2 regions of the Caproicibacterium sp. XB2 genome follow, and region 2 is predicted to be linked to the other one. Evidence: a T-box and tRNA genes for the amino acid it is inferred to sense, from the RefSeq annotation. Region 2 holds a T-box; the other holds one or more tRNA genes.
What was found. A T-box is a leader RNA that pairs with one kind of tRNA and senses whether it is charged. The one in region 2 lies ahead of pheS (phenylalanine--tRNA ligase subunit alpha), so its partner is inferred to be a tRNA-Phe.

Region 1 (9,975 bases), 670 kb from region 2:
TACACACAATCTTTATTTCAAGACTATATTCAGAACTACACCCATGTGGCTCCCGACATTGTTATGGGCGTTGTGCAGAAAAAGGATTGTGGGGAACTGGCCGATTATATTGCCATGAATGTTTCGCTGGATTACGATAAAAAGCAGGAAATACTTGAGGAGCTTCATCCCTACCGGCGCTTAAAGAAGCTGAGCGCTATGCTGAAATCGGAACTGCGGATTTTATCTATCGAATCCAAAATTTCTGAAAAGGCAAAGGACCAGATAGATGAAAACCAGCGAGATTATTATTTGCGGGAGCAAATGAAAGCGATTGCAGATGAACTCGGTGAAGTTGACAATCCTTTGCAGGAGGCCGACCAGCTTCGGGACCGCGTTAAAAAAGCCGGACTGCCGCAGGAACAGGAAGAGAAGCTGCTGAAAGAATGTGACCGACTGGCGAGAATGCCGGAAGGTTCTCATGAAGGCAGTGTCATTATTACTTATGTAGAAACCTGCCTATCTTTGCCGTGGAACAAGTCATCAAAAGACCATATTGACCTGCAAAAGGCTCGCCGCGTCTTAGATAGGGACCACTATGGCTTGACAAAAGTAAAGGACCGCATTATTGAGTCACTGGCAGTAAAAAAATTGAATCCAGATGTGCAGGGCCAAATTCTATGTCTTGTCGGCCCTCCGGGAGTTGGCAAGACCAGTATAGCGCATTCTGTCGCAGAAGCAATGGGACGCAAATATGTGCGTGTGAGCCTAGGCGGCGTGCATGATGAATCTGATATACGTGGGCACCGCCGAACCTATATTGGTGCTATGCCTGGCAGAATTATCAATGCAATTCAGAAAGCAGGAACGAACAATCCCGTCTTGCTGCTGGATGAGGTCGATAAGCTCGGTAATGATTACCGTGGTGACCCCTCATCTGCCTTGCTGGAGGTTCTAGACAGTGCGCAAAATAGCACATTTGAAGACCACTATGTTGATATGCCATTCGATTTAAGCAAAGTGTTTTTCATTACGACAGCAAATGATGCTTCCAATATACCGGAACCTTTGTATGACCGAATGGATGTCATTACCCTTGGCAGCTATACGCATGAAGAAAAATTTCAGATTGCGACTAAATATCTGGTTCCGAAGCAGCTGAAAAACAGCGGCATTTCCAATAAGAATCTGCGAATTGCTCCTTCAGCAATTCGTGCAGTCATTGGCGGCTATACGCGGGAAGCCGGCGTTCGTGGCCTTGAACGACAGATTTCTACTATTTGCAGAAAAAGTGCTGTGAAAATCGTTGAGGACCCAGAGCTTGTAGTTCGTGTTACGCCGAAAAATCTGGAGAATTTCTTAGGGCCCTGCAAGTTCCGTGACGAATCTTTAAATAAAAAAGATACTGTTGGTTTAGTAAATGGTCTTGCGTGGACTTCCGTGGGTGGTGTCATGCTGCCAATAGAAGTAGCGGTTATGTCTGGAACTGGAAAGATTGAATTGACTGGCTCATTAGGTGATGTTATGAAAGAATCCGCACGGACAGCTATCAGCTGCATTCGTACACGTGCTGATAAACTCGGCATACCGAGCGACTTTTACAGCAAATACGATATTCATATTCATGCGCCGGAAGGAGCTGTCCCTAAGGATGGCCCAAGTGCCGGTGCGGCTATGGCTACCGCTATCACCAGTGCGCTGACGAAAATCCCGATTCACCATGATGTTGCTATGACCGGTGAAATCACGCTGCTTGGGCGTATTTTACCTATCGGTGGTCTGCGGGAAAAAACGATGGCTGCTTACCGGGCAGGCATTAAAACTGTTTTAATTCCAAAGGATAATGTATCTGATTTGGAAGAGGTAGATAAGGTTGTTAAAGACTCTGTTGAGTTTTTGCCCATGGAACATATTGACCAGGTTTTAAAAAATGCTTTAATAAAGAATCCATTTCAGGCAGTTCAGCAGTAAGGAGTATATATGAAGATTGAATCGGCACAGTTCGAATTTGCTGCAGGGATAAAAGAACAACTGCCAAAAGGAACGCTTCCTGAAATCGTATTTTCCGGGAAATCAAATGTAGGAAAATCTTCGCTCATCAATAAGCTGCTTAACCGGAAGTCCCTTGCACGGGTGAGCGGGCAGCCAGGGAAAACAGCGACAATCAATTTTTATCGTTTAGATGGCTGTCGTTTCGTTGACCTACCTGGATATGGTTATGCAAAGGTATCCAAAGAAGAAAAGCTGCGCTGGGCCGAGCTGGTGGACGGTTATTTTGCCGAAGACCGTCCCGTTGTTCTGGTAATACAGATTTTAGATATGCGTCATGAACCAACGGAAAACGATATGCAGATGATACAGTTTCTTTTGCACAATCAGTTTCCGTTTTTGCTGCTGGCAACCAAAAGCGATAAACTGAACGTTTCACAGCGCAGGGAAAGGCAGGCGGCATTGCAGCAGTTGTCCGAGCAGACACATGCCCCACTTCACATCTTTTCCGCCCGCAGCGGGGAGGGCGTAGGAAATCTGCGTTCTGCTATCAAAAAGGCTTGTGAATCCACGAAATAATCATAAAATATAACACAGGATTGGTGGGAAAGATGAAAATGCTGAATGAAGATCTGAAAATCAATCAAGAAGGTCATCTGTTATTTGGCGGTGCGGATACAGTTGCACTGGCCAAACAATATGGCACGCCGCTCTATGTTATGAATGAGAACAGGATTCGTAAAATCTGCAATATGTACAAACAGTCCATTGAAAAATGCTACCATGGCAACGGACTACCGCTCTTTGCCAGTAAAGCATTTTGCTGCAAAGAAATCTGCCGCATTATGAACGACGAGGGAATGGGACTGGATGTTGTGTCCGGTGGAGAACTGTACACTGCCATGCAGGCAGGGTTCCCGCCAGAACGTATTCAGTTCCACGGTAACAATAAAACGACGGAAGAAATGAAATACGCGTTAACCTGTGGTGTCGGTCATTTTGTGGTGGATAATTTGACAGAGTTACATACGCTGGATAATCTGGCCGGTTGTATGCACGGTCATGCCAATATTCTGCTGAGGATTAAGCCCGGTATTGATGCCCATACCCATAAATTCATTCGTACCGGCCAGATAGATTCCAAGTTTGGCTTTGCACTGGAAACGGGCGAGGCTATGGCGGCGGTGAAAGAAGCCCTGCAGGCGAAAAATGTTACTTTGACTGGCCTGCACTGCCATATTGGTTCCCAAATTTTCGAGATTCAGCCCTTCCTGCTGGCGGCCAAAGTAATGCTGACTTTTATACGGGATATTAAGGCGGAAACAGGTGCAGAGTTGCAGGAACTCAATTTGGGCGGCGGCTTTGGTATTAAATATACCGAGCAGGACCAACCGGTTCCTTATGACCAGTACATGGAGCAGGTTTCAAAAACTGTACATAGTTGCTGCAGTGAATACAATCTGGCACTGCCTAAAATTTATATCGAGCCAGGCCGTTCCATTGTGGGAGAATCGGGTTTAACACTCTATACCATAGGTGCTGTTAAAAGCATTCCGAATACTCGGACCTATGTTTCGGTTGATGGCGGCATGACAGATAATCCCCGCTACATTCTGTATCAATCCACTTATGAAGCAATCGTTGCAAACAAGGCAGAAAAGCCACGGGATTATACCGTGACGATTGCCGGCCGCTGCTGCGAATCCGGCGATTTGATACAGGAACACACACCTATCCAGAAGTGCGCCCCCGGGGACATCTTGGCGGTTCTCTCCACCGGTGCCTATAACTATTCAATGGCGTCTAATTACAACCGTGTTCCACGCCCGGCGGTCGTCTTTGTAAAGGACGGCAGCCCGCGTGTCGCTGTGCGCAGAGAATCCTATGCAGACCTTGTGCAGAACGATTTGTAAGTCTTAGTGAATAGAATACAGCATGAGGTAAAGGGCAGCAAAATGCCCTTTACTTTTGCACTTTTTTAGAGTAAAATTTTAAATAGGAACAACGACAAAATATTGCAATGAACAATGTAGGAGTGAACTGATTTGAATTCAAAAATTAAAGATGACAGTGTAGATTTCCTTTTTCAGGCGGTACTTTCTTTAAAGACTCCAGAGGAATGCTATGCTTTTTTTGAGGATTTGTGCACCGTGCCGGAGATTAAGGCCATGTCACAACGCTTGCTGGTTGCGCATATGTTGAGTACAAAGCAGAACTATCAGCATATTGTACACATCACACATGCATCTACTGCAACAATCAGCCGAGTAAACCGTTCGTTAAATTACGGGTGCGATGGTTATAAGTTGGTTTTTGACCGCTTGGATAAAAAAGCAGAAGAAAACGACAAAAAAGAAACGAAGAATGACCAATAAACAATTTTGGCCATGTATACTTACGTAGATTTTACTGGAAACTCATAAAAAGGAAAGACCAAGTTTTATGGATAGAATGATTCGTTGCCTTACAGAAAGCAGCCACATTATGGCTTGTGCTGTAGATTCTACTTACATGGTAGCAACAGCACAGCAGATTCACCATACCAGTCCAACCGCAACAGCCGCTTTGGGCCGTTTACTGACAGGAACATCTATGATGGGTGCCATGTTGAAAGACCAGGGTTCCAGCTTACAAGTGAAAATCAGTGGTGGAGGCCCAATTGGGAGCTTAACGGCAGAAGCAGACTGCTTTGGAAATTGTCACGGATATGCTGTACATCCTGAAGCGGACCTTCCGCTGAAACCAAACGGAAAATTGAACGTAGGTGGAGTTGTTGGCCGTAATGGTCTGTTAACCGTTGTCCGCGATGATAAGGGCCATAAACCCTACTCGGGACAGACCCAGCTTGTGTCAGGAGAAATTGCAGAAGACTTGGCAGCGTACTATGCATATAGTGAGCAGATACCTACGGTGTGTGCTTTGGGTGTTTTGGTGGGAAAAGAAAACGAGGCGCAGATACTGGCCGGCGGCTTGCTGATACAGGGTATGCCGGGTGTTACAGGGGATGAGCTGGAACAGCTGGAGAAGAATGCAGCAAAATTGCCCGCCGTTACAAAAATGCTGGCTTGTGGGAATAGCATAGAAGATATGTGTGACCTGGCTTTACAGGGAATGCCGTTTAAAAAGCTGGACGAAAGCAAAGTAGCCTATGCCTGTGGCTGTTCAAAACAGCGGGTGCTGCGCGCGCTGTCAACGCTGTCTCCAGCAGACATTCGTTCTTTGGCAAATAAGAAAACTGGATATGCGGAAGCAACATGCCAATTTTGTGGGCGTAAATATCGTTTTTCCGAGGAAGAACTGCAGTGCTTGGCGGCTACTGTCGAAAAAAGCAAAAACAACAAATAATTTTTTAAAAAATCCCTTGACATTCATCAAATGATGGTGTATTATAATACACGTCGCTGATGAACAACAGCAGCGCAGCAAAAATTGGGAGCATAGCTCAGCTGGTTAGAGCACCTGCCTTACAAGCAGGGGGTCATAGGTTCGAGTCCTATTGTTCCCACCAGCAGTGGCTCGGTAGTTCAGCTGGTTAGAACGCTAGCCTGTCACGCTAGAGGTCGACGGTTCGATCCCGTTCCGAGTCGCCATTTTTGCCTCTGTAGCTCAGTAGGTAGAGCAGGGGACTGAAAATCCCCGTGTCAGTGGTTCGATTCCGCTCGGAGGCACCATTTGCGAACGTAGCTCATTTGGTAGAGCGCCACCTTGCCAAGGTGGAGGTAGCGAGTTCGATCCTCGTCGTTCGCTCCATGTTTGGCGTCATAGCCAAGTGGTAAGGCATGGGTCTGCAAAACCCTGATGCCCCAGTTCGAATCTGGGTGACGCCTCCATGTCGCAGTAAACAGAGAGCTTTGTTTTCTCTGTTTACTTTTTTTTTATCTGAATGGAGGAAGTAACCGGGAACATGAATACTCAAACAGTTGAACATCCGCTGCGACCTGTTTTTGCGGCTGATTCCCGTGTCCTGATATTGGGCACCATGCCATCGCCAAAGTCGCGTGAAACCGGATTCTATTATGGACATCCACAAAATCGTTTTTGGCGCGTATTGGCAACTGTCTTTCATCAGCCGGTACCAAGTACCATAAACGAAAAGAAAACCTTGCTGCTACAAAATCATATTGCACTATGGGACGTACTTCGTGCCTGTTCTATTAGTGGTGCAGATGATTCAAGTATCAAGGACCCACAGCCAAATGATATTCCAAAGCTGCTAAGCAGGACAAATGTATATGCCGTCTTTACAACAGGGAAGAAAGCATATTCCCTGTACCAAAAATTGGTTTTTCCTACGACGCATTTACAAGCGGTTTCTTTACCGTCCACTAGCCCGGCAAATTGCAGAGTTTCTTTTACTGAACTCGTACAGGAATATCGTTATATCGCGAAGAAAGTAGAAGAAGGAGAAGAAAAAGAAAAGAATGGAAACTGCTGTTAAGCAAATTGAATCAAAGCAAACACCACAGCCAAACCGTATGGGTGTACAAAAAATGGTGCCTTTAGTCATTAGCATGTCATTGCCTACTATTTTTTCTATGCTGGTGCAGGCGCTCTATAATATTGTAGACAGTATTTTTGTTTCTCGCATCAATGAAAGCGCTATTACAGCAGTTTCATTGGTCTTTCCAATACAGAATCTTTTAATTGCTGTCTGTATTGGTACTGGCATCGGCATGAATTCACTGATTGCCCGGCGGCTTGGCGAGAAAAAAATAAAGGAAGCAAATCTGGCGGCGGACCATGGCGTGCTGCTCAGTGCCCTTAACTATGTATTTTTTCTGCTTCTTGGCCTTTTTGCGGCAGCTCCATTTGCGCATTCTTTCACAAAAAATCCACAAATCCTAAAGTGGGCTGTGCAGTATATGCAAATTGTGTGCATTGGTTCTTTTAGCTTTTGCTTTGAAGCTAACCTTGAAAAAGTCATTGGCGCAACTGGAAACATGGTATATCCCATGATTTTCCAACTAACAGGGGCGGTTGCTAATATTATATTGGACCCAATCTTTATTTTTACATTGCATATGGACGTTGCCGGTGCAGCGATTGCAACGATTATTGGGCAGTTCCTTTCCCTTTTGGTGGCTGTGTATGTGATACGCCATAAGAAAATGGAAGTACATATTTCTTTGCGGGATTTCCATTTCAGCTGGCAGACAATTCGGGATATCTATACCGTCGGTTTGCCGTCCATTGTTATGAATGCGATTGGTTCTGTTATGACTAGTGGACTAAACGCAATCCTTATTACGTTTAAAGATATAGGTAATACAGCTGTAGCGGTTTTCGGTGTATATTTTAAATTGCAGATGTTTGTGTTTATGCCCGTTTTTGGGCTGAACCAGGGCATTATTCCGATTATGGGGTATAATTATGGTGCCCACAATAAAAGGCGCTTAAATAGCTGCTTGCGTATCGGGATTGTTATTGCTGTATGCATTATGCTGTTTGGCATGACTTTGTTTATGGCAATTCCGGGTCAGCTGCTGAAAATATTCGATGCGTCGCCAAGTATGCTTTCAATGGGCATTCCAGCACTGCGCACCATCAGCCTTTGTTTTCTTCCGGCTGCACTGGGAATTTTGTTGTCTGCCGAGTTTACAGCTGTAGGTAAAGGCACATACAGCCTGATTGTTACGCTTATGCGGCAGCTGTGTGTGCTGCTTCCAGCGGCAGCCATTTTGGCTCAAGTAACAGGACGGGTAAATGCAGTATGGTTTGCTTTTCCGATTGCAGAAGTTTCATCTCTACTTACAAGCATCATCCTTCATATTCGCCTAAAAAAGACTCTGCTTCAAAAGCTGTAAGGTTCTGCTCCTTCCTCTGTCAACATATAAATGTAAATGCGAAAGAGGAGGAATGAAAATGAAAGTAAAACATATCAATATTTGGATGCTGGCAGCTTTTATTACTGTCTGCGTCCTATTTTTATTTTTGCTCTCTGTTTCCTGTTTCCATACTGCACAAACAGCTGTGGCTGCGGCGGCTGTACGACCGCTTGTGGTTTTAGATGCAGGACATGGTGGAGAAGATGGGGGAGCAGTCGGTTGCTCGCCTGTGCCCGAAAAAGTTTTAAATCTATCGATAACGAAGAAAATTGAAAAAGGATTGACATCTGCAGGCTGCCGTGTTGTTATGACACGTACAGATGATACAATGTTGGGGGACAACACACTCTCCACTTTGCATGAACGGAAAGTGTCTGATATTCATAAACGGCTTTCTATTTTGCAGGAAAATCCGGGCGGTATCTTCGTTAGTATCCATCAAAACCATTTTGCAGATGGTTATTATAATGGTGCACAGGTGTTTTATTCGTCGAATCACCCCAAAAGCAAAATTCTTGCGGAATCTATACGGCAATCCATCGTATCCAGTGTACAGCCCCAAAATAAACGGGAAAACAAAGCTGCTACCAGTTCCATTTATTTGCTGGCACATGCAAAAGATCCGGCAATCCTAATAGAGTGTGGTTTCCTCTCAAATGCCTCAGAAGCAAAACTGCTAAACGATACTGCTTATCAGCAGAAAATGGCCGACGCTGTTACACACGGAATTTTGAATTATCAGAAGCAGGGTGCTGCAGTGTCCTCTGCTGTGTCTTCAAACCGCTTGTATTCCTCCGTATCCTCCGCTATAATAAAGTAATTAGGAAAAAATTAAACACAAATCCATTAGTCCATTAATTATTGGTATGAGGAATGAACAAACGATGGCAGGAAAACTAAAAAGTATTTATAGATGTACAGAATGCGGATATGAATCTGCAAAATGGTATGGAAAATGTCCGGAATGCGGTGCATGGAATACCATGTCTGAAGCGCTGCAGGAGCCAGCTGTTTCGATGCGGCGCGGTAGTATAGGGCAGGGAATTTATCATCAAACAGCGCCGCAGGCGACACCAATTCGAGAAATTAGCATGGAGGAGGAGCCACGCTATAAAACGGGCGTTTCGGAACTGGACCGCGTTCTAGGTGGTGGAATTGTAAAAGGTTCCATCATCTTAATTAGTGGTGAACCGGGAATCGGTAAGTCAACGATATTAACGCAGATTTGCGCTTATTTAGGAAATACTCTGAAAATTCTATATGTTTCTGGTGAGGAGTCCAGCCGACAGATTAAGCTAAGGGCAAACCGATTGGGAGTGGAGCCAGACAATCTTTATATTTTGACGGAAACAGATATACAAAGAGTTTTGGAGCAGGTCCGAACGGAAAAACCGGATTTATTGATGATTGACTCTATTCAAACGATGAATGATACAGAATTAAACTCCGCTCCCGGCAGCGTTACACAGGTTCGTGAATGCACAAATGCGATTATGCATATCGCAAAAGGAATGGAGATTCCTGCAATCATGGTAGGTCATGTCAACAAAGACGGAGCCATTGCTGGGCCGAAGGTCTTGGAACATATTGTTGATGCGGTTTTATATTTTGAAGGTGACCGTCAGATGAGCTACCGCATCTTGCGCGCGGTAAAAAACCGGTATGGCTCCACCAATGAAATTGGTGTTTTCGATATGGAAGAAACGGGGCTGCATCAAGTAGAAAACCCGTCAGCATCTATGCTGACGGGTCGGCCAACGAATGTTTCCGGTACTTGTGTTACCTGTGTGATGGAAGGCAGCCGTCCTATATTGGCGGAGCTGCAGGCACTGGTCACTTCGTCCGGCTTTGGGAATCCCAGAAGAATGGCAACCGGCTTTGACTATAACCGCATGAATTTACTCCTTGCGGTGCTGGAAAAGCGGGCGGGCTATTATTTTTCAAATCTTGATGCCTATTTAAATGTAGTAGGCGGTCTGCGTTTGGACGAACCTGCGTGTGATTTGGCGGTATCCATGGCGCTGGTTTCCAGCCTGAAGGATGTACCGATTGCCGATGATGCGGTCATTTTTGGAGAAGTGGGCTTAACGGGAGAGGTTCGTTCAGTTATGCATGCAGAACAGCGTATCAGAGAAGCAGAACGAATGGGTTTTCATCGATGCATTCTTCCGTGGTACAATTT
Region 2 (9,975 bases):
TGTTTCGGGTATCGGCGGTTTTGGAGGACTGTTCCAGCCAGACCTTTCCGGCATGCAGGAACCGGTGCTGGTCAGCGGCACGGACGGCGTGGGCACCAAACTGAAGGTCGCGTTCCTGATGGACAAGCACGACACCGTTGGTATTGACTGCGTAGCGATGTGTGTGAATGACGTCATTTGCTGCGGCGCGCAGCCACTGTTCTTCTTAGACTATATCGCTACGGGGAAAAACATTCCGGAAAAGACCGCGGCCATCGTCAGCGGCGTAGCAGAGGGCTGTGTGCAGTCCGGCAGCGCCTTGATTGGCGGCGAAACAGCAGAACATCCCGACCTGATGCCGGAGGATGAGTACGATTTGGCGGGCTTCTCCGTTGGAATCGTGGACAAGGCGAAAATCATAGACGGCAGCAAGGTGAAACCGGGCGATGCACTGATTGGCCTTGCTTCCAGCGGCGTGCATTCCAACGGCTTTTCCCTGGTGCGCCGTGTACTGCACCTGACGGACAGCGCCGCAGCACAGCGCCGTGTGCCGGAACTCGGCGGAACCTTGGGCGAAACTCTGCTTACCCCGACACGCATTTATGTAAAATCCATGCAGAAGCTAATGCAGGCAGTGGAAGTAAAGGCTGTGTCCCATGTGACAGGCGGCGGCTTTTACGAAAATATCCCGCGCATGCTGCACCCCGGCCTGACGGCAAAGATTGAACTTGGCTCCTTTGCAAAGCTGCCTATTTTCTCCGTTATCCAGCAGGCGGGGAAGATTTCTGACCATGATATGTACAATACCTTTAATATGGGCATTGGTATGTGCTGCGCCGTGGCAAAGGAAGACGCCCAAAAGGCAGTCACCGTGCTGCAGCAGGCCGGTGAAACTGCTTCGGTTATTGGCGAGATTGTCGCTGGGGAGGACGGCGTAGTGCTATGCTGAACATTGCTGTGCTGGTTTCCGGCGGCGGTACCAACCTGCAGGCCCTTATCAACGCGCAGGACCGCGGAGAAATTCCGGACGGCCGCATTACACTGGTCGTTTCCAGCAATCCCGGCGCGTATGCGCTGCAGCGTGCCGAAAAGGCGAACATCCCGACAACTGTCCTGCGGCGGCGGACTTTTGCGCGGCAGGAGGACTACGACACAGCCCTATTGCAGGTACTGGACCAAAACCACACCAGTTTGATCATTCTGGCAGGTTTTATGACCATCATCAGTGAGCAGGTTATCCGTGCGTACCGCAACCGCATCATTAACATTCACCCATCGCTGATTCCCTCTTTCTGTGGGGAGGGCTTTTATGGGCTGCATGTGCATGAAGCGGCACTGGCACGCGGTGTCAAAGTAACCGGCGCCACCGTTCATTTTGTAAATGAAATTTGTGATGGCGGACCGATTATTTTACAGAAAGCGGTTGCCGTGCAGTCCGGCGATACACCGGAAATTTTGCAGCGCCGTGTGATGGAACAGGCTGAGTGGAAGCTGCTGCCAAAGGCGGCTGCGCTGTTCTGTGCCGGCCGGCTGCACGTGACAAACGGAGTCGTAACCATTGACGAGGAGGCAGAAGCATGAAACTGACAGATTTGGCACAGGAGCTTTCTTCCTGCACATATCCCGGCCGCGGCATCATTCTTGGCCGAAGCGAGGACAACGGCAGCGCGGTCATTGCGTACTTTATTATGGGCCGCAGTGAAAACAGCCGCAACCGTATCTTTGTTCCGACAGCGGACGGCATTCAGACCAAAGCATTTGACGAAGGCAAAATGACGGACCCGTCCCTCATCATTTATGCACCGGTGCGGCAGTATCAAGATAAAACCATCGTGACAAACGGCGACCAGACTGATACCATCTATGATGTCATGCAGGCGGGCCGCTGCTACCGCCACGCACTGCTGCAGCGCACGTTTGAGCCGGACAGCCCCAACTTCACCCCGCGTATCAGCGGTGTTGTAAAGCCGAACGGTGGTTTTAACCTGTCCATTTTGAAAAGCGACAACGGCGACAAAGACAATACACTGCGGTATTTCTATGAGTATGAAAGCTGCCGCGCGGGACAGGGACGTTATATCCACACCTACCTCGGTGATGGCAGCCCGCTGCCTAGCTTCGATGGAGAACCGACACTGGTTACGATACCGGGAAATCTGGAAACTTTCACCCGCACCGTATGGGACAACCTGAACAGTGACAATAAAGTTTCCCTATATACCTGCTTTATCGATTTACAGACCGGCAAGCATACTTCTAAAATCGTCAATAGAAATGTTTGAGGAGGGCAATGTATGAAAGAACTGGAATTGAAATATGGCTGCAACCCGAACCAGAAGCCTGCGCGTGTCTTTATACGGCAGGGTGAACTGCCCATTCAAGTATTAAATGGCCGTCCCGGCTATATCAATTTGCTGGACGCACTCAACTCTTGGCAGTTGGTGCATGAGCTGAAAACAGCCACCGGCCTTGCCAGTGCCGCCTCTTTCAAGCACGTTAGTCCAGCGGGTGCCGCGGTGGCAACCGAACTTTCCGATACATTGAAAAAGATCTATTTTGTAGATGACTTGCAGCTTTCTCCGCTGGCATCAGCCTATGCCGCCGCACGCGGCGCGGACCGGATGTCCTCCTACGGTGATTGGGCCGCTTTGTCCGATACCTGCGACAAAGAAACCGCTCTGTTTTTAAAGCGGGAAGTGTCCGACGGCGTCATTGCCCCTGGCTACACCGATGAGGCTTTGCAGATATTGAAAAAGAAGCGCCGCGGCAGCTACAATGTGGTGCAGATTGACGCTTCTTATGTCCCCGCGGACGTGGAGCAGAAGGACGTTTTCGGCGTTACTTTTGAGCAGTGCCGCAATAACTTTAAAATCAACAATGCCCTGCTGGAAAATATTGTGACGGAGCAAAAGGACCTGCCCGAAAGTGCCAAGCGCGATATGCTCCTTTCTCTTATTACACTGAAGTATACCCAGAGCAACTCGGTCTGCTATGTAAAGGATGGCAAGACGATTGGTGTCGGTGCTGGCCAGCAGAGCCGTATCCATTGCACCCGTCTTGCCGGTAATAAAGCGGACGTTTGGTGGCTGCGTCAGCACCCGAAGGTGCTTGCCCTGCAGTTTGTGGACGGCATTCATCGGCCGGACCGCGACAACACGATTGATAACTATATTTCCAACGAGTGGGAGGACCTGCTGGAAACGGACAACTGGAAGCAGTTTCTGAAAGTAAAGCCGGAACCGCTGACATGCGAGGAAAAGAAAGAATGGGCGGCGAAGCTTTCCGGTGTAACACTGGGCAGCGACGCTTTCTTCCCCTTTGGCGACAACATCGAGCGCGCACACAAAAGCGGCGTGAAGTATGTGGCCGAACCTGGTGGTTCTATCCGTGACGACAATGTCATTGATACCTGCAACAAGTACGGAATGGTCATGGCGTTCACCGGTATGCGCCTGTTCCACCACTAAGAACGGCAGAAGAAGGGGAGCATTGCAATGAAAATTCTGGTAGTCGGCGGCGGCGGCCGAGAACACGCCGTTATCCGTCAACTGATGGAGAGCCGCCGCGCGGACAAAATTTACTGCGCACCCGGCAACGGCGGCATTGGCTGTGATGCTGAAAACGTGCCGATTGCAGCGACAGATGTAGCGGGTATGGTGGACTTTGCGAAGAAAAACGATATTGACATGGTGTGTGTCACGCCGGATGACCCGCTGGCGGCGGGTATGGTCGATGCCTTTACCGAGGCTGGCATTCCAGCTTTTGGCCCGAACCGCGCCGCGGCGCAGATTGAGGCCAGCAAGGTATTCAGTAAGAACCTGATGAAAAAATATCATATTCCCACAGCGGCGTATGAAGTTTTTGATACACCGGAAAAAACGCTTGCCTATGTTCGGAAACAAAACCGCTATCCGGTCGTTATCAAGGCGGACGGCCTTGCGCTGGGCAAAGGCGTTATCATTGCGCAGAACTTTGATGAGGCAAAGGATGCCGTGCATACCATCATGGAGGACAAGGTGTTCGGCAATTCCGGCAATCAAGTGGTTGTTGAAGAATTCCTGACTGGTCCGGAAGTCAGTGTGTTAGCCTTTGCGGACGGCAAAACGCTGAAGCCAATGGTCAGCAGCAAGGACCATAAGCGTGCGCTGGATGGAAACAAGGGCAAAAACACCGGCGGAATGGGTACCATTAGCCCGAACCCTTCCTATACCGATGCCATTGCCGACGAATGCATGAAGACTATTTTTATGCCGACATTGAAGGCCATGAATGCAGAGGGCCGGCCGTTTAAGGGCTGCCTGTATTTTGGACTGATGCTGACGCCGGACGGCCCGAAAGTCATTGAGTACAATTCCCGTTTCGGTGACCCGGAGGCACAGGTTGTGCTGCCACGGTTGAAAACGGACCTTGTCGATATTTTTGAAGCGACCATCAACGGCACACTGGATAAAATCGATATTCAGTGGAAAAAGGAAGCCTGCGCCTGTGTCATTATGGCGAGCGGCGGCTATCCGGGCAGCTACAAAAAAGGACTGGAAATTTCCGGTCTGGACCAGAACGGCCAAGTGGAGGGCGCAATGGTTTATCATGCCGGCACGCTGAAAAAGGACGGAAAGTTTTATACCAACGGCGGCCGTGTGCTGGGCGTTACCTGCACCGGAGCCACTTTGGAAGAAGCACTGCAGAAATCTTATACGGCTGTTGCAAAGATTCACTGGGATGGTGTACAGTACCGTCATGACATTGGCCACGCCTAAAAACACAATCTAGCCAAGACAGCAAAGTCACCGCAGAAACGTTTCTGCGGTGACTTTTTTGTACAAAAGAAAAAAGAATTGCATTAAAGAGCGGCGGCAGAAATTTTCTGCCGCCGCTCTTTAATGCTTAAATGCGTTTATTTTGCCAGTGCACGAGTCAGCCATGCGTCTGCAATATCCATTGCCAAGTACAGGCCGGACTTTTCACTGTTCTTTACGATTTGTTTGCGGGACTGCATGGCTGGGTCCGTCAGCATCAGCTGTACGGCTACTTTGTCAGCCACATCCATGTCCTTTACCTTTTTTGTGCTCTTAATTTCCAGCCGGCAGACATACCGGTCCTTCATGCTGCCATAGTACAGTACATTGCCGCTGCGCACCAGCGGTTTGCCTTTGTACATGGGGAACTTTGGTTCCGTTTTCTTTTCGCTCAATAGGAGGCCTCCTTTTTAGGCGGAAGTTAGGTTCAGGTCTGCAGATAAGATTTTACCAGTACCTGCAAAAGTTCATCTCGGTCGACCTTGCGGATAAGGCTGCGCGCGTTGTTGTGGGTGGTGATATACGTTGGGTCTTCCGAAAGAATATATCCCACTATTTGGCTGATGGGGTTGTATCCTTTTTCCTGTAAAGCCTGGTATACCGTCGTCATAATTTTTTTAATATCTTCTTCCCGGTTGCCGCCAATCGAAAAGGTCATGGTCTTATCCTGCATACGATCACCTCCTAATATAAAGTTATCATACATCAGAAAGTGGTAAAATGCAAGGCAGGAAATGTGAATAATTGGGCATGACTTTTTAAAAAGCAGTGTATTTTTGCGGTTTTTTGGGAAGAAATGTGCATATTACTCGCGCAGGGCGGCACCGATTTTCTCCAGTTCCTTCATTATGCGGTGCAGGGAGCTGTTTATCTGTTCGTCCGTCAGGGTAGTGTCCGGGCTGCGTAGGACCAAGCTGAAGGCTACACTCTTTTTGCCGCGGGAAATCTGCTCGCCGCGGTACACATCAAAAACGCTGATGGTTTCCAGCAGCTTACCGGCGCCGCGGCGGATAGCCTTTTCCAGGTCACCGACAGGCACTTCGGCGTCACAGATGAGCGCAAGGTCACGGGTGACAGCCGGGAACTTCGGCAGGGTACGGTAGGTGTGCTGCGTGTGGGCGTGCTTGCGCAGCACCGGCACGTCCAGCGTAAAGGTATACACGCGGGTGTCGAGGGAATAGTTTTCCGCCGCAGTGGGGTGTACTTCCCCGAGAATGCCCAGGGTGTCCTCACCGGCGGACAGCTTTGCGCAGCGGCCGGGGTGGTAGCTGCATGCGTCTTTGCAGGCAGTGATGTCCCAATCGTCAACGCAGAGCTTTGCCAACAGTGTTTCTACCATGCCTTTGGCAGTAAAGAAGTCATAGCCCTCACCGTACATGCCGCAGATGAGTGTGGGACGCTCCTCCGGCAGGGCGTCCGGGCCATCAGCGGGCAGGTAAACGTTGGCCAGCTCGTACAGGCACGCCTGCGGGTTGCGGTTGTTGTAGTTGCGCGACAGAATCTGTAGCACGGAGGGCAGCAAAACCGTGCGCATAATGCTGGTATCCTCACCCAGCGGATTGCGCAGGGTAACGGAAGTACGCAGTGGGTCGTTTGCCGGCATGAGAATTTTGTCATATTCTTTGGGAGAAATAAAGGAATAGGACATAATTTCGTCCGCACCCAGTGCCTGCATTTCGTTGTGCACAGTGCGCAGAAAATGCTGCTTGGGTGTCAGTACACCCTCGGCGCCGCCGGGCAGCTTTTTGCTTTGAATGCTGTTGTAGCCGTAGAAACGGGCGACTTCTTCTGCAATATCCGCCTTATGCTCCAGGTCGGGGCGGAAGGTCGGCACCAAAATATCGTCACCGTCGAATTCACACTCCAGCTTCAGAAGAATTTTCTTCATCATTTCGGGGGCAATATCCGTGTGCAGGAAGCGGTTGGTCCAATCCGGCTCGAAACGGATGCGGTGTTTTTCCTTGCTGGAGTGGTCGTCCACGATGATGCCGTCCATGACGTCGCCGGCGTCCAGCATTTCCACCAGTTCGCAGGCACGGTTAATCGCGGGAATACAGTTGTTGGGGTCCAGTCCCTTTTCATAGCGGCCACTTGCCTCGGTACGCAGGCTCTGGTCACGCGCGGTCGTGCGAATACTGGGGCCGCTGAAGCAGGCGGACTCAAAAACGATGGTCGTGGTATTGTCCGTAATACCGCTGTTCTCGCCGCCCATAACACCGGCAATGGCCATGGGCTTGCTGCTGTCAGTGATGACCAGCTGCTTTTCAGTCAGGGTGTGCTTGTCGCCGTCTAGGGTCGTGATGGTTTCACCCGGTTTGGCATGGCGTATACGAATGGTGCGATCCTGCACGCTCTCCAGGTCGAAAGCGTGCATGGGCTGACCGTATTCCAGCATGACGTAATTTGTAATATCCACAATGTTGTTGATGGGGCGTACACCCATGGCGCGCAGGCGTTCCCGCATCCACAGCGGCGAGGGTTTGACACGCACATTTTTTACAACACGGTTTGTATAAATGGAGCACAGGTCCGGTGCCTCAATCTTCACGTCCAGCAGGCCGGTACAGTCACCGGCACCGCCCTTGACAACCGGCGTGTGCAGTTTGAGCGGTAGGTGGAAAGTTGCCGCTGCCTCACGTGCCAGGCCGATGACGGAGAAGCAGTCCGGCCGGTTGGAGGTGATTTCAAACGCAACGGTCGTGTCATTCAGACCCAGCGCCTCATGAATATCCATACCCAGCTGCAGCTTGCAGCCGTCCGTTTCCGTCAGCACCATAATGCCATCCTCTATGGTGGAGGGGAAGTCATGGGTAGTCAGACCAAGCTCGGCAATGCCGCACAGCATACCGTTGCTTGCCACACCGCGCAGCTTGCCGCGCTTAATTTTCTTGCCGCCGGGCAGGGTGCTGCCGTGCAGTGCGACCGGCACATAGTCGCCGACCTTCAGGTTTTGGGCGCCGGTGACAATCTGCAGCGGCTCCTCGTTTTCATTTACCGTTGTTTTGGTAATCCACAGGTGGTCACTGTCTGGATGGCGTTCCAGCGATAAAACTTTGCCGACCACCACTTTGGAAATCTCTTCACCTTCGGTGCTCCAGCTTTCCACTTTGCTGCCGCTGAGGGTAATAGATTCTGTGAACTGGCGCAGCGGCATGGGGGGCAGGTCCACAAATTCTTTGAGCCAACGCATTGAAAGATTCATTATTTAATATATCCCACACTTTCCGTTATACACTGAGTAATTACACCGCTTCAGAACTGTTCCAAAAAGCGGACGTCATTTTCGTAAAACAGACGCATATCATCGATGTTATACCGACGCATGGCGATGCGTTCCAAACCGATGCCGAACGCAAAGCCGGAGTACTCCTCCGGGTCAATGCTGCAGTTGGAAAGGACCTTCGGGTGCACCATGCCGCAGCCGAGAATTTCAATCCAGCCTTCGCCCTTACACAGGCGGCAGCCTTTGCCGTGGCAGTTGAAGCACTGTACGTCCACTTCGGCGCTGGGCTCCGTGAAGGGGAAGTGATGCGGACGGAAACGTACTACGCTGTCCTCACCGTACAGGCGCTTAATAAATGTTTCCAGTGTGCCCTTCAGGTCGGCAAAGGTAATGCCGTGGTCCACGACCAGCCCCTCTATCTGGTGGAACAGCGGGGAGTGAGTGGCGTCTACAGCGTCACTGCGGTAAACACGCCCCGGCGCGATGATGCGGATAGGCGGTTTCTGGCTCTGCATGGTGCGCACCTGCACCGGGCTGGTCTGGGTACGCAGCAGGACCTTGTCGTTGATATAGAAAGTATCCTGGTCGTCGCGGGCCGGGTGGTCCTTTGGAATATTCAGTGCCTCAAAATTGTAGTAGTCATACTCTACTTCCGGGCCTTCTGCGATGCTGAAGCCCATGCCGAGGAAAATCTCTTCGAGGTCTTCCAGTGTCAGCGTTAGCGGGTGTTTGCAGCCCAGATGGCGCTGTTTGCCGGGCAGGGTTACGTCCACCGCTTCGGCCTGCAGGCGATGCTGCAGTTCCAGCTGCTTCAGTTCCTCCCGACGCTCTGCAACAGCGTCCTCTATTTTGGCGCGCACGTCGTTGGCCAGTTTGCCGACCACGGGGCGTTCTTCCGCGGACAGATTTCGCATCTGTTTGAGAATGCCCGTTAGGGAACCTTTTTTTCCAAGGTAGCGCACACGCAGCTCGTCCAGCCCCTTCTGGCTGTCGGCGCCGTGCAGCTCCTGCAGCGCTTTGCTGCCGAGTGCCTGCAGTTCTTCTTTTATCATGTTACGGTCCTCATCCTTTCCGCCGCAAATAAAAAAAGCCCCCGCCCCACATAAGGGGCGAAGGCTTGTAAATCTTCGCGGTACCACCCTAATTTTATACTTTTGCAGCCGATAACGGGGCCGTCCGTTCCCGCCTACTAAAAGGTGCAGTTCAGCGGGAACGCTCAAAAGGGAACTTCACAAACCCGGTGCAGGCGGGCACGTTTTCAGCCGACGGCGTGCCCTCTCTGTTCCTGTGCGGCGGGTGCTACTTCCTTTGTCACAGCGTTTACGGGGATATTTAAATTTATTATAGCATGGGTAGCCCGGAAATGCAAGGTGGAGCGTCTCCGGCCGTTGTATTTCTGCTCCGCCTATGTTACAATATTTAGCATATAAAGAACTGCCATAAAAGCTAAAATGCGGAAAACCGGAGGAACCCTGCAAATGGACATTTTCTGTGAAGAGATTATCAAACGTAAATTCAGCGCAAAGGACGCGGGCATTTTGCTTTTGTGTCTGGTCGGCGCCGTTGTCATTCTGCTGTTACCCATGATTTTCACGCCGCTGCTGTACTTCTTTATCTTTATTTTGGCCGGTGTTGGTTTTGGCCTGTATTACCTCATCACCAGTATCGACTGGGAGTTTGAGTACAGCATTACAAACGGCGACTTCACCTGTGATAAAATCATTCACCGCCGCAAGCGCAAGCCGCAGTTTTCCATTAACCTGCACGATACAGAGGAGATTGGAAAATACGACCCGCAGAAATTTACCGGCAGAAAATTTGATTACGTTTATCGGGTGGGTCGAACTGTCGGCGGCACCGACGGGGAGTGGTATTTGGCTGGCCATTACGGACAATACGGCAGACTGCTGGTGGTTTTTAGTCCCAGTGATAAAGTACTGAATGCGATTCATCCGTTCATCAAGCGTACAGTGGACA

Region 1: it has a tRNA-Phe gene. The T-box ahead of pheS (phenylalanine--tRNA ligase subunit alpha) is inferred to sense a tRNA for this amino acid. The anticodon was not compared.

Annotation. Positions count from the first base shown of each region.
Region 1 covers NZ_CP173227.1:886,409-896,383, forward strand. Annotated here, with positions in the region: gene lon (endopeptidase La) at 1-1,950, shown strand, start outside; gene yihA (ribosome biogenesis GTP-binding protein YihA/YsxC) at 1,960-2,547, shown strand; gene lysA (diaminopimelate decarboxylase) at 2,586-3,881, shown strand; gene ACIHKT_RS04285 (YerC/YecD family TrpR-related protein) at 4,014-4,343, shown strand; gene hslO (Hsp33 family molecular chaperone HslO) at 4,411-5,313, shown strand; tRNA gene ACIHKT_RS04295 (tRNA-Val) at 5,400-5,476, shown strand; tRNA gene ACIHKT_RS04300 (tRNA-Asp) at 5,482-5,558, shown strand; tRNA gene ACIHKT_RS04305 (tRNA-Phe) at 5,564-5,639, shown strand; tRNA gene ACIHKT_RS04310 (tRNA-Gly) at 5,643-5,718, shown strand; tRNA gene ACIHKT_RS04315 (tRNA-Cys) at 5,724-5,798, shown strand; gene ACIHKT_RS04320 (DNA-deoxyinosine glycosylase) at 5,873-6,406, shown strand; gene ACIHKT_RS04325 (MATE family efflux transporter) at 6,390-7,772, shown strand; gene ACIHKT_RS04330 (N-acetylmuramoyl-L-alanine amidase) at 7,831-8,613, shown strand; gene radA (DNA repair protein RadA) at 8,678-9,975, shown strand, end outside.
Region 2 covers NZ_CP173227.1:1,560,766-1,570,740, reverse strand. Annotated here, with positions in the region: gene purM (phosphoribosylformylglycinamidine cyclo-ligase) at 1-928, shown strand, start outside; gene purN (phosphoribosylglycinamide formyltransferase) at 922-1,560, shown strand; gene ACIHKT_RS07835 (IMP cyclohydrolase) at 1,557-2,261, shown strand; gene ACIHKT_RS07830 (phosphoribosylaminoimidazolecarboxamide formyltransferase) at 2,274-3,446, shown strand; gene purD (phosphoribosylamine--glycine ligase) at 3,474-4,736, shown strand; gene ACIHKT_RS07820 (hypothetical protein) at 4,874-5,137, opposite strand; gene ACIHKT_RS07815 (IreB family regulatory phosphoprotein) at 5,203-5,448, opposite strand; gene pheT (phenylalanine--tRNA ligase subunit beta) at 5,581-7,977, opposite strand; gene pheS (phenylalanine--tRNA ligase subunit alpha) at 8,028-9,047, opposite strand; T-box leader at 9,101-9,322, opposite strand; gene ACIHKT_RS07800 (hypothetical protein) at 9,477-9,975, shown strand, end outside.